Regions from separate parts of the Staphylococcus nepalensis genome, predicted to be linked through region 1. Evidence: predicted binding sites of a transcription regulator. Region 1 holds the regulator's gene; each other region holds the start of a gene.
What was found. The regulator Rex, encoded in region 1, represses fermentation and respiration genes when NADH is low (regulators of the CRP and FNR family bind a similar motif). The targets are predictions, from matches to a motif close to TTGTGAAATATTTCACAA.
Positions count from the first base shown of each region.

Region 1 (3,222 bases):
TGAGGCTGAATGCCTGCAATTGTCTTGATTAATGTAGATTTACCAATACCATTGGGCCCAATAATGGCTATATGATCTCCTTTAGAAACTTCAATATTAATCCCCTTAGTGATAGCTTGTTCATAGCCAATTTCTAAATTTTTTATATGGAAAACATCGTTACCTGTGTTTCTATCAAAGTTAAATTGGATATTCGCACTTTTGGCATCAATCATTGGTTTATTGATTCTTTCAATTTTTTCGAGCATTTTTCGACGACTTTTTGCCATGCCAGTAGTTGAAGCACGTGCAATATTTTTTTCTACAAAAGTTTCTAAGCGTTTTATTTCAGCTTGTTGACGTTCGTATTCTTGCATGCGTTTTTCATAATATTTATCCCTTTGTTCAATGAATTGTTTGTAATTACCTACATAATGCTGTACATCTCCGAGTGCAACATCATAGATTTGGTTTACAATTTTATCTAAAAAGTATCTGTCATGGCTGATGATTACAATAGCGCCTTTAAAGTAATTCAAATACCCTTCTAACCATTGCGTGGTCTCCATGTCTAAATGGTTCGTAGGCTCGTCTAATAATAATAAATCAGGTTCGCTAAGGAGCATTTGGGCTAGTGAAAGTCTTGTTTTTTGACCTCCGCTAAAATCATTAATAGGGCGGTTGTAATCTGATTCAGTAAAATTCAGACCATGAAGCACTGTTTTGATTTTACTTTCGTATTGATATCCATCTTGTTGTTCAAATTCATTTGATAAATATTCATAGCGGTCAATATGTGTTTTATATTCTTCTGTATCATATTCATTTGCATGTTGCGCTAACCAATCTGTTTCTTTTTTCATTTCATTTTCAAGTTGTTTCATACTCTCAAATGGTTTAGACATTTCTTCAATAACAGTTTGATTTGTATTTAATGTCATTTGCTGTGTTAAATAGCCGAGTTTTAAATTTTTACTCTTTGAAACATGGCCACTATCATAATCTTCGACGCCAGCAATAATTTTCATTAAAGTAGATTTACCAGCACCATTGCGACCGACTATACCAATACGTTCGCCTGTTTTAACTTCAAAATCTACGTCATTAAAAATATCTTCTCCGTCGAATGATTTTGTTATATCATTTAGTTGTAATAATATCATCCGATTTTGCACCTCTCTATCCATTATCATTCTACCGTATTCTAAGCATTGTTAAAACTATCAGTGTTTATTTTTAGCATGTATTAATGTATAATGTTGTAGTAATTATAAGATTAATTAGTAATAGATCATAGTATAGGAGGACAAGATCTTGGCTAACCAAAGCGAAAAGATTCCTCGTGCCACATTGAAGCGTTTACCGTTATATTATAGATTTGTCAATACATTAAAATCTAAAGGTATAGACAGAGTTAATTCTAAAACAATTAGTGAAGGATTAAATATTGATTCTGCAACAATACGTCGTGATTTTTCTTATTTTGGTGAATTAGGCAAAAAAGGATATGGCTATAATATTGACAGTTTATTACATTTTTTCAAAAATGAAATTAGTGAAAATGATGAAATTAAAATCGCCATCGTGGGTGTAGGAAACCTAGGTAAAGCATTATTAACATATAACTTTTCTATTCATGATGAAATGACCATAACGGAAGCTTTTGATATACGAGATGAAGTGATCGGTACTGAAATTGGGCAAGTTACTGTGAGTCCATTTTCGAAGGCTACTGATATATTAAAACAAGAACAAATAGATGTTGTGATTTTAACAACGCCTGAAGATGCTGCACAACAAGTTGTAGATACTTTGGTTGATGCTGGCATTAAAGGCGTGCTCAACTTTACACCAACACGTGTGTATACACCAGTAGATGTTCAAGTCCACCATATTGATTTGGGAATTGAGCTACAATCTTTATTATTCTTTATGAAAAACTACAGTAATAAATAAGATTTTAAAGCACTGAGCTTTTTATAGATGTAAGTCACCAATCATGACGATACATTTATAAAAAGCTTTTTTATTTTCCAAATAGTTTCATATTTAATTAGTGAATTTATACTTTTTTTAAATTATTAATCATTAAAGGTTGAAATTTCCATATAAATCTAATATGATAATTCATATTGATTTTATCGGAAAAGAGGTAATGTTATGACGTGGTTAATAATCAGTGGATTGGTCGTGGGTGCGCTTCTAGGATTTGTCATGCAACGTACACGATTTTGTCTTGCTGGCGGTTTTAGAGATATGTATATTCAAAAAAGTAACAAAATGTTCTACGCATTATTAATAGCGATATCTGTACAAAGTATTGGCTTATTAATATTGACTTCCACTGGATTAGTACAAATTCCAGAATCAACATATCCAATAATTGGAACGGTAATAGGTTCATTTATTTTTGGGATTGGTATCATATTAGCTGGTGGTTGCGCCACTGGGACATGGTATAGAGCTGGAGAAGGATTGATTGGAAGTTGGTTAGCACTTATCGCATATGCATTTACTTCTGCTGCTACTAAATTTGGTTTATTGTTACCTTTAATGGACGGGGTTAATAAACCAACTAATGTAAATACTAGTATGTCACAAACAACTGGTATTCCAACTTGGGTTTGGGTTTTGTTATTAACGATTATAACTATCACATTTGTTGTGAAAACATTGCGTAAACCAAAACCAAAAGTTGCAGTTCCGAAATTAAAGCAAAAATTTACAGGCGTTCGTCATTATTTATTTGAGAAAAAATATCATCCATTTGTAGCAGCTATAGCAGTTGGTCTCATTGCACTTTTAGCATGGCCTGTCAGTGAATCTACAGGAAGAATGTATGGTTTAGGAATCACAACGCCATCTGCAAACTTAGTTCAATTTTTCGTAACTGGAGACCTTAAGCTTTTAGATTGGGGTGTTTTCCTTGTCTTAGGAATTTTTGCTGGTTCTTATATTGCAGCCAAAGGATCCAAAGAATTTAAGTGGAGATTACCAGATAAGAAAACAATTCGTAACAGCATTATTGGCGGTGTTTGCATGGGCTTTGGTGCATCAGTAGCTGGCGGTTGTTCAATAGGAAACGGATTAGTAGAAACAGCTACAATGTCGTGGAAAGGTTGGATAGCACTTGCTTCCATGATATTAGGTGCATGGTTCATGAGCTACTTTATATTTATCAAACCAATGAAAAAAGCACAAAAAGTAGAAAAATCTGCGAAGCATACAGTTTCAACGCAAACT
Region 1 covers NZ_CP017466.1:1,098,238-1,101,459, forward strand. Annotated here, with positions in the region: gene BJG89_RS05030 (ABC-F family ATP-binding cassette domain-containing protein) at 1-1,142, opposite strand, end outside; gene BJG89_RS05035 (redox-sensing transcriptional repressor Rex) at 1,294-1,935, shown strand; gene BJG89_RS05040 (YeeE/YedE family protein) at 2,140-3,222, shown strand, end outside.

Region 2 (3,222 bases), 260 kb from region 1:
GATGATGAGTCCAACTATAATGCCTATTTTAAGTGCAGAAAACATGGCGCTAATAATAATTGCAATTAGTAATGAGATAGGAAGCGTGATTCCAAATTTATATTTTCGTTCTGGTGAGTTCACAATGGCAAAAATAAAATAATACAAGATACCAAATACGACTATGGTAAGCAGACTTCTTAAAATTAATGGGCCTGCAGAAGGATCATTACTACTAAAATAATTAATTAAGAAAAACAACACACCAAAGATAATTGCAACTGTGATTGTTCGCTTCAATAGATGTTTATTCATATTGAACTCCTTTTTAATAAAATCTATTGAGCATTATACCATATAAAGTAAGGTAACTATAATTTCATCTATTGTAAATTATACCAATGTAATCAAAATAATATTCAATATTTGGCATGCTTTTTATCTCCATGATATTGATGGTGGTCATTTAAATAAGCGTAGAATAAACCAATCACTAAGCCGCCGCCTATGTAATTACCAATACCAGCGCCAATCAGGTTAATGGCAGCTGGAATAATTGAGAAAATGTCACTTTGATAAACTATCCCACCGGCAAAAAGTACTGTATTATATACGACGTGTTCATAACCCATAAATGCAAAAATGGAGACACCAAACATCATGACAAACATTTTTGCTAAAACATCATCAATTTGCATAGCGATGACCAATGAAATATTAATAAAAAAATTAGCAAAAATACCTTTAATCATAATTGCTATAAAACCTGCGGATAATGTCTTATGATCAATCGTACTTTCTAGCTGTTGCATCATTGCAGGTGTCATAACATCTGAAGCTCGAATTAATAAAAAGAATATAAATCCGCCTAAAGCATTGCCAATAAAGCACATTATAAATATTTTCAAGACACGCATAGGGGTGATAACGCGATAATAGAGACCGACTGTAAAATACATAAAATTACTAGTTAAAAGTTCAGAATTTGTGAAAAGTATGAGCACTAATGCAAAGCTAAATGCAATAGCAGCTATTAAATTAGTTAAACCCACAGAAACACTAGGTGTTAAGGCAGCTTTAATAAGTAATACAAACACTGTGATGACACCTAAGATAAACCCTGCCATAATCGCACGCAATAAGTATCGTTTTAAATAAAAGCTTTGTAAAATATCTTTGGCTCGAATTGTTTCTACCACATGATGCACCCATGCTTTACCATAAAAAACTTTATCCCATTTAATATTTTTCTCGTTCAAAACCTTAACCTCACTTTCCGTTAATTAAAGATAGTATACTATGATATAACGCATTTGTGAAATAAATCACAAATTATTTTTGGTTTTATATAACAGGATATAGAGGAGTGAGACAAAAATCATCTTTTTCTAAAAGAGATTTAGTCTCCTTATATAGGTAAATCACACTACCAAAGAGATATTCATTTAAACGAATGACTTAAGCTTGCCGCATGCATAAGTGTTACTAAGGTTAAGCAGATTATATGAACTTGTGGCTGTACCTAAGTATCACTTTCTACTTTTTATACCAGTGATATACTGACTATAAGATGCGTTAGGGCGAAACTTAAGTATAAGGTCCCAGATGTATAAATCGAAGCAAAAATGACATTGCTTTTTACTATTAAATAAACTATAATGATAGCGTTGATGTAAGGGCTTACATTAACAAAAATAATTATTTAAATTTTTTGAATTTATAGTATAATAGCGACATAATAAGTGATTTGCTTTCACTTATATTTGAATGAGATGGGGTTTGAATGATGAATGAGACTAATGAATTACAAAGGGGACTAGGTGCACGTCAAATGAGAATGATTGCACTTGGCGGTACGATTGGTGTAGGTCTTTTTATGGGAGCGACCAGTACGATTAAATGGACTGGGCCTTCAGTTATATTTGCATATTTAATTGCGGGCTTATTTTTATTTTTAGTAATGAGAGCTATGGGAGAAATGGTATATTTACATCCAACTTCTGGTTCTTTCGCAAATTTTGCAAGTGATTACATAAACCCAGTTACAGGCTATTTAACAGCATGGAGTAATATTTTCCAGTGGGTTGTAGTAGGTATGAGTGAGGTAATTGCTGTCGGAGAATATATGAATTATTGGTTCCCTGATTTGCCTCAATGGATCCCAGGTATTATTGTAGTACTTTTATTAGCGGGAGCTAATATGGTATCAGTCAAAGCATTTGGAGAATTTGAATTTTGGTTTGCCATGATTAAAGTAGTAACAATTATCTTAATGATTATCGCTGGTTTTGGATTGATTTTCTTTGGAATTGGTAATGGTGGAGAAGCTATTGGGCTTTCTAACTTATGGGCTCATGGTGGATTTATGCCTAACGGTTGGATTGGTTTCTTCTTTGCCCTTTCAATTGTAATTGGTTCGTATCAAGGTGTTGAATTAATTGGTATTACAGCAGGAGAAACCAAAGACCCACAAAAGAATATTAAAAGTGCGGTTAACGGTGTCATTTGGCGTATATTAATTTTTTATATAGGTGCTATCTTTGTAATTGTAACTGTATACCCTTGGAACGAATTAGGAAATATTGGAAGTCCATTTGTTGCGACATTTGCAAAAGTAGGTATTACATTTGCTGCAGGACTTATTAACTTTGTCGTACTAACTGCAGCAATGTCAGGATGTAATTCTGGTATATTTAGTGCTAGTCGTATGACATTGAACTTATCTCAAAGAGGTATGCTACCTAAAAGCTTTAGTAAAGTTATGAAAAATGGTGTTCCAGTTTGGACAGTAACTGCAATTGCAGTTGGCATATTAATTGGTGCATTATTAAACGTTATTTTACCATTATTTATTAAAGGTGCAGACAGCATCTTTGTTTATGTATATAGTGCATCTATTTTGCCAGGTATGGTGCCATGGTTTATGATTTTAATCAGTCACTTAAGATTTAGAAAAAATCATCCTGAAGAGATAAAGGATCATCCGTTTAAAATGCCTGGTGGAGCAGTAACGAATTATATTACGATGGCTTTCTTTATCATGGTGCTCATTGGCATGTTATTTAATAAAGAAACAGTAGTTTCAGTTATTATTGGTATCGTATTTTTAGGATTTATGACACTATTTTACTATATGAAAGGCTACCATAAATTAAGTGACGATAAGCAACTTTAAGCAATAAGATAATTGCATACTATAATAACATTTTCAGCTGTTTTTCAAGTTATTACATGGCAGCTACA
Region 2 covers NZ_CP017466.1:842,890-846,111, forward strand. Annotated here, with positions in the region: gene BJG89_RS03675 (hypothetical protein) at 1-294, opposite strand, end outside; gene BJG89_RS03680 (formate/nitrite transporter family protein) at 399-1,238, opposite strand; gene BJG89_RS03685 (amino acid permease) at 1,766-3,154, shown strand.
Region 2: the regulator Rex is predicted to act here: its motif matches at 1,293-1,310, upstream of BJG89_RS03680 (formate/nitrite transporter family protein).

Region 3 (3,222 bases), 360 kb from region 1:
AGTGCAATGGATAAAGAGCCATGGTCAGCACTTTTAAATCATAAAAAAGCACGACAAATATTTGAAGTAGAGAAGGTGTAAATCATGGATTCTAAAACTAAAATTAAAGTGTCTTCAATTGATTCATTAACGCCCTTGATTGGTAAAAAAGTTGTTATTGAAGATAAAGAAATCGGCCTATTTTTAACTGAAGATGGACAAATCCATGCAATTCAAAATCGATGTCCACATAAAGATGGTCCATTATCAGAAGGTACTGTTAGCGGAGACTATGTATATTGTCCGTTACATGATCAAAAAATTGATATGAATACAGGATTAGTGCAATCGCCAGATACGGGTTGTGTAGAGGTTTATCAAGCGGTGATACACGATGGGGATGTTTATATATGTCTTTAAATAAGAAGGGGAAGGTATATCTTGTTGGCGCTGGGCCAGGCGATCCAGATTTGTTAACACGTAAAGCAGAACGTTTGATAAGACAAGCCGATATTATTTTATACGATCGGCTTGTAAATCCGTTTATTTTACAGCTAGCTAAGCCTGGTATAAAAATCATTAACGTTGGAAAACAACCTTACCACAAACATATTCAACAAGCTGAAATTAATAGGCAACTTATTGATGCAGCTAGTTCACATGGTTGTGTTGTGAGATTAAAGGGTGGAGATCCAGCTATTTTCGGACGAGTGCGTGAGGAAGTCGTTGCTTTAAAGGCACAAAATATTGATTGTGAAATTGTACCCGGTATTACTTCTGCTAGTGCAGCAGTGGCAATAATGGGTCAGGGCCTTACTGGACGGAAAATTGCTACAAATGTTACTTATACAACGGGGCACTTTTGCAAAGAGAATCATAAAAAAGTAGATATAAGTGCAATCTTAAAAAACGGCACGTTGGCTATTTATATGGGAATTAAAAATTTAAATGAAATGATGACTCAAATCTACCAGAAAACAGAGATAGATTACCCAGTAGTTGTTGTATATAACATTTCTACTTATCAGGAAAAAGTAATTAAGGGAACTGTGACGACAATTGGTCAAATTATAAAAAGACAAGCAGGATCACCTGGCTTGGTTTTAGTTGGTTCATTAATGTCTGAAATCGATTGTGAAAATTATTTTAAACAAAAGGCGACAAAAAATTACTTAATTACTGGAGGTTACCAACTTGCTATAGATAAAGCATTATCACTATATAGCGAAGGGCATTTTTGTATCATTAATCCAGAAGATAGGTCAATGTATCATGAAACACAATTAGAACTTATTAATGAGATAACAGAAAAGTATACATTTGATGAATATATAGAATTAATTGAATAACCGATGATATGAAGCGCGCGAAACGCTTATGAATCTGTCATGATTATAAAAAAATCATACCTTAACGCATAATAAACACTTCCCTAAAATCAACTATTAATATTGATTTTAGGAAGTGTTTTATTTAATTATATCAACTGTGCAAATAACAGTTAATTTTGGATAATTAGGGCTTTTTTATATTCAATTAGGTAAATCCCTAATATATAGAATTTGTGAAAAAAAGTACAATTTAATTAAGAAAAGCAAAAAGATAACTACAACACAGATATGCACATGATATAGATTTTATAGGTAACGATGTTGAGAGGGTGTATAAAATGAAAAAGTTTGGAATGAAGTTTTTCAGACCAACTGAAAAATTCAATGGTGATTGGTCTGTATTAGAAAGTAAAAGTAGAGAATGGGAAAAAATGTATCGAGAACGTTGGAGCCACGACAAAGTCGTAAGAACAACCCATGGCGTCAATTGTACGGGTTCGTGTTCATGGAAAGTGTTTGTGAAAAACGGCGTTATTACATGGGAGAACCAACAAACCGATTATCCAAGTTGCGGCCCAGATATGCCTGAGTTTGAGCCTAGAGGTTGCCCGCGTGGTGCATCGTTTTCTTGGTATGAGTATAGCCCTTTAAGAATTCGTTATCCATATATTCGTGGTAAATTATGGGAATTATGGACAGATGCATTAGAAAAGCATCACAACAATACAGTAGCTGCATGGGCATCGATTGTAGAAGATGAAGAAAAGGCTAAAATTTATAAACAAGCACGTGGAAAGGGTGGCCTTGTACGAACAAATTGGAAAGATGTTTCTAAATTAATTTCAGCTCAAATCATTTACACAATTAAAAAATTTGGACCAGATAGAATCGCAGGCTTTACTCCAATCCCTGCTATGTCTATGTTGAGTTACGCTTCTGGTGCGCGTTTTGTCAGCTTGCTTGGTGGTGAGATGTTAAGTTTTTATGATTGGTACGCAGATTTACCGCCTGCATCACCACAGATTTGGGGAGAACAAACAGACGTTCCAGAATCAAGCGATTGGTATAATGCTTCATATATTATGATGTGGGGTTCTAACGTGCCTCTAACAAGGACACCAGACGCACATTTTATGACAGAAGTCCGTTATAGAGGTACTAAAGTTATTTCAGTTGCACCGGATTACGCAGAAAACGTTAAATTTGCAGATAATTGGTTAGCACCACATCCAGGAACTGATGCAGCAGTTGCACAAGCCATGACACATGTTATTTTACAAGAATATTATGTTAATCATCCTAACCCATATTTTATTAATTATGCTAAACAATACACAGATATGCCGTTTATTATCATGTTAGACGAAGACGAAAATGGATACAAGGCAGGACGTTTCTTAAGAGCAGAAGACATAGGAACACAAACAGCACACAGCGATTGGAAACCAGTTGTTTTTGATAAATTGACACAACAATTAACTGTACCAAATGGCACAATGGGTCAACGTTGGGAAGAAGGTAAACAGTGGAATCTTAAATTAGAAAACGAAAATGGTAACAAAATAGAACCCGTTTTAAGTCTTGTAGAAGATGAATATGAATTAAAGCAGATTCAATTTCCATTCTTTGATAACGAAGGAAACGGTATTTTTGAAAGGCCGATTGCTGTTAAGGAAATAACATTAGCCAACGGTGAACAAAAATACGTTGCTACGGTATATGACCTGATGACGAGTCAATATGGCATACAGCGCTTTGGGCATGAATTAGAAGCAAAGGGATACGAAGATGCCACATCATATTATACGCCTGCTTGGCAAGAAAAAATCACCAGTGTTAAATCAAGCGTAGTAACGCAAGTTGCAAGAGAATTTGCACAAAATGCGATAGATACCAAAGGAAAGTCTATGAT
Region 3 covers NZ_CP017466.1:738,936-742,157, forward strand. Annotated here, with positions in the region: gene nirB (nitrite reductase large subunit NirB) at 1-81, shown strand, start outside; gene nirD (nitrite reductase small subunit NirD) at 85-399, shown strand; gene cobA (uroporphyrinogen-III C-methyltransferase) at 390-1,328, shown strand; gene BJG89_RS03215 (nitrate reductase subunit alpha) at 1,649-3,222, shown strand, end outside.
Region 3: the regulator Rex is predicted to act here: its motif matches at 1,542-1,559, upstream of BJG89_RS03215 (nitrate reductase subunit alpha).

Region 4 (3,222 bases), 1.0 Mb from region 1:
TGCATCTATAATGGAGTGTAAAAAGCTCGTTCCACCACAGATATAAATTTCAGGGTCATTTATTAAGTAGTTTTTTAGATTATCAGAATTGAAGTAGCCATGTTTACTTTTTAGATGTGTCTCTAATTTTGCACTAACGTTGTTATGAGCAATCATTTCAAAATCTTCTTTAAAAGGTAAGTGTGCCTCATCACTTCCAACCTGTATCATTTGTGATTCAAGGCCTTCTGAAGAGGCTTGATTAAACATCGCTACCAAAGGCGTTACTCCAATTCCAGACCCTATGAATAGTTTTGGATGACTTGTATCTTCTAAAACAAAGCCACCGACAGGTGCAGCCAAATTAATCATATCACCTTCATTGACTTCATCGTGTAAAATGGTTGAAACTTCTCCTTCGTATTCGTCAGTTGTATCCCGTTTAACACCAAAAGTTAAATGATTTTCATCACCAGAAGTAATTGAATAGTGACGTTTAGCTCGATAAGGTAGTTTTTCACTAGAAAGATCTACAGTAATATATTGTCCAGGTTTAAATTGGCTTAAATCATACTCTGAAGATTCAATTGTAAATGATTTAACATCTTGAGACTCTTGTTTGATTTTAGAAACTTTAAAAGGTTTAAAGCCAATCCATAACATTTGATCATATATGCTTTTTTCAATCTGTATAAATGCATCTGCAAGCTCTCCATAAGCTTTAACCCATGTTTGGATGATAGGATCATTATCTTCTAATCCTGTAACATCTTGTATTGCTTTGATTAAATTTTCACCGACAATGGGATAATGTTCAGGATAAACTTGTAAAGCACAGTGTTTATAAGCAACAGGCATAATTACAGGTTTAATCGCATCTAAGTTATCAATGTTAGCAGCCCCAGCTAAAACAGCTTGCGCTAAAGCCGATGATTGCATGCCTCTTTTTTGATTTGTTTGATTAAACATATTTAATAATTCAGGATGAGCTTTGAACATTTTAGGATAAAAAATTGAAGTAATTTCTACACCCTTTTCTTGTAATAGAGGTACGGTTTGTTGAATAATATCTTTTTCTTCTTTCGTAAGCATCAAATTCCTCCTTTTGTTCTTTAATTCCATTGAACCACTAAAATAAATACAATTCAATAAACTATTGGCTTAAATTGTGAAAATTTTAGCAATTTTCATACTTTTAAAACAAACATGTAAAATTTTGTTTTGAATAGAGTTGCTTACAATAACAATAAGGTGTAGCATTACATTATAAGGAGATAATATAAGCATATATGATAGGGGGAACGTTAAATGGCAGGTCCTAGTTTGAAAAAGTCCGAAAGTCATAATTCTATTCATGAAGCTTCTTTAAATGAAGCTAGAGAGATTACAGCAGTGCTAAAAAAAACGATGAATCAAAGAAACAAAGCTTTAGAAATTGCATATGTTTTATTAGAACATTGGGAAGCAAGAGTTCTTGCTCATGCCGATGTTGAAGAAGAAGGATTATACCCTGAATTAGCAGGAGATAATCCCTCTCAAATAAAAATTATGCACAGACTTCAAAGAGACCATGACTTATTAAGAAAATTAGCAAAACAAATTAAGTTAGCATTAAAAAATGAGGAAATGAATCATGAAGTATTGGTAAAATTTTATACTATGATAGAAGTGGATGATTTACACAATGAAGATGAAGAAGCTTGGGTTGCAAGTAAGGAGAAGGGATAAAATGATTCAGAAAAAGGAAAAACCATTAAGATTTGTTAATGAAGATATATATAACTTAATGGTGAATGAGTTAGAAAAGAATAATATACATTTTTTTGACGTTGATGCTACTGCAATTGTAGATGGGGATAATTTAGAAATTTCTGTCCGTTATGGCGAAACATTTAAACATGGTACAAGTTGTTATTTTAAGAAACAAGCGCTTGAAGCGCCATATAATGATATATTGAATTTTTTTAAATATACAACAGCAGCATGTCATCGAATATTTATTTCAGAATATTTCAAAATGATAATGCCATAATGAATAGGGGGGATGATATGTTTTCAATGGAAAATGAAGCAATGCTTATAGAGGATAGAGAAGACTTAATAGGTATTTTGCGTATGAGATTTGGCTCAATTTCTGGTGAAATGATAGAGAAAATCTATAATATTAACGACAATAATACAATTGAACGACTCATCTTAGTTGCTGCAAATGCACCAACATTTGAAATTTTTATTGAAGAACTAAAAGAGGGTAACGGAGCATTTAAAATTACAGGTGAAAGATTTAATCCGATTTCTAAGAGTGATGGGGAGATGTCTTGATGGATAAAAAGCATAATAAATTACTACATAAACTTAAACATTTAAAACGTGGAAATTTAATAAACAATAATTGGACTGAAGAAAGTCCTAGACCTCGCGATTGGGAAAGTATTTATCGAAATCGTTGGCAACATGATAAAGTAGTACGTTCGACACACGGTGTTAATTGTACTGGATCTTGTAGTTGGAAAATTTACGTGAAAGACGGTATTGTCACTCAAGAAACACAACAAATTGATTACCCTTCTACAGGAGACGATTTTCCACAATATGAACCTCGTGGTTGTCCTAGGGGAGCAAGCTATTCATGGTATACATATAGTCCAACTAGAGTTAAATATCCATATATTCGTAAAGACTTATATGAATTATGGGAAAACGAACTTGAAGAAGTACAAAACCCAGTTCAAGCTTGGGAAAATATTGTCAGTGATAAGAAAAAAAAGCAGAAATATATTAAAGCACGCGGAAAAGGCGGTTTTATAAGAGGAAATTGGAAGAGTATTTGTCAAATGATAGCTGCTTCATCTATTTATACTATAAAAAAATATGGTCCAGATCGTATTGCTGGATTTTCACCTATTCCAGCTATGTCAATGATAAGTTACGCAGGAGGGACTCGATTTTTATCTTTAATTGGTGGAACAATTATTAGTTTTTATGACTGGTATGCTGATTTACCTCCTGCTTCTCCTCAAGTGTGGGGCGATCAAACTGATGTTCCAGAAAGTGCAGATTGGTATAATTCTAAATATTTCATCATATGGGGGACAAATTTACCACAAACAAGAACGCCTGACGCACATTTTATGGTTGAATCTCGCTATGCAGGTACTAAAGTTGTTGGTGTTAGTCCTGATTACGCTGAATATGAAAAATTTGCTGATATGTGGCTGCCAGCAAAAGAAGGCACGGACGGTG
Region 4 covers NZ_CP017466.1:81,458-84,679, forward strand. Annotated here, with positions in the region: gene BJG89_RS00365 (globin domain-containing protein) at 1-1,071, opposite strand, end outside; gene BJG89_RS00370 (hemerythrin domain-containing protein) at 1,288-1,707, shown strand; gene BJG89_RS00375 (hypothetical protein) at 1,709-2,011, shown strand; gene BJG89_RS00380 (hypothetical protein) at 2,029-2,301, shown strand; gene BJG89_RS00385 (nitrate reductase subunit alpha) at 2,301-3,222, shown strand, end outside.
Region 4: the regulator Rex is predicted to act here: its motif matches at 1,146-1,163, upstream of BJG89_RS00370 (hemerythrin domain-containing protein).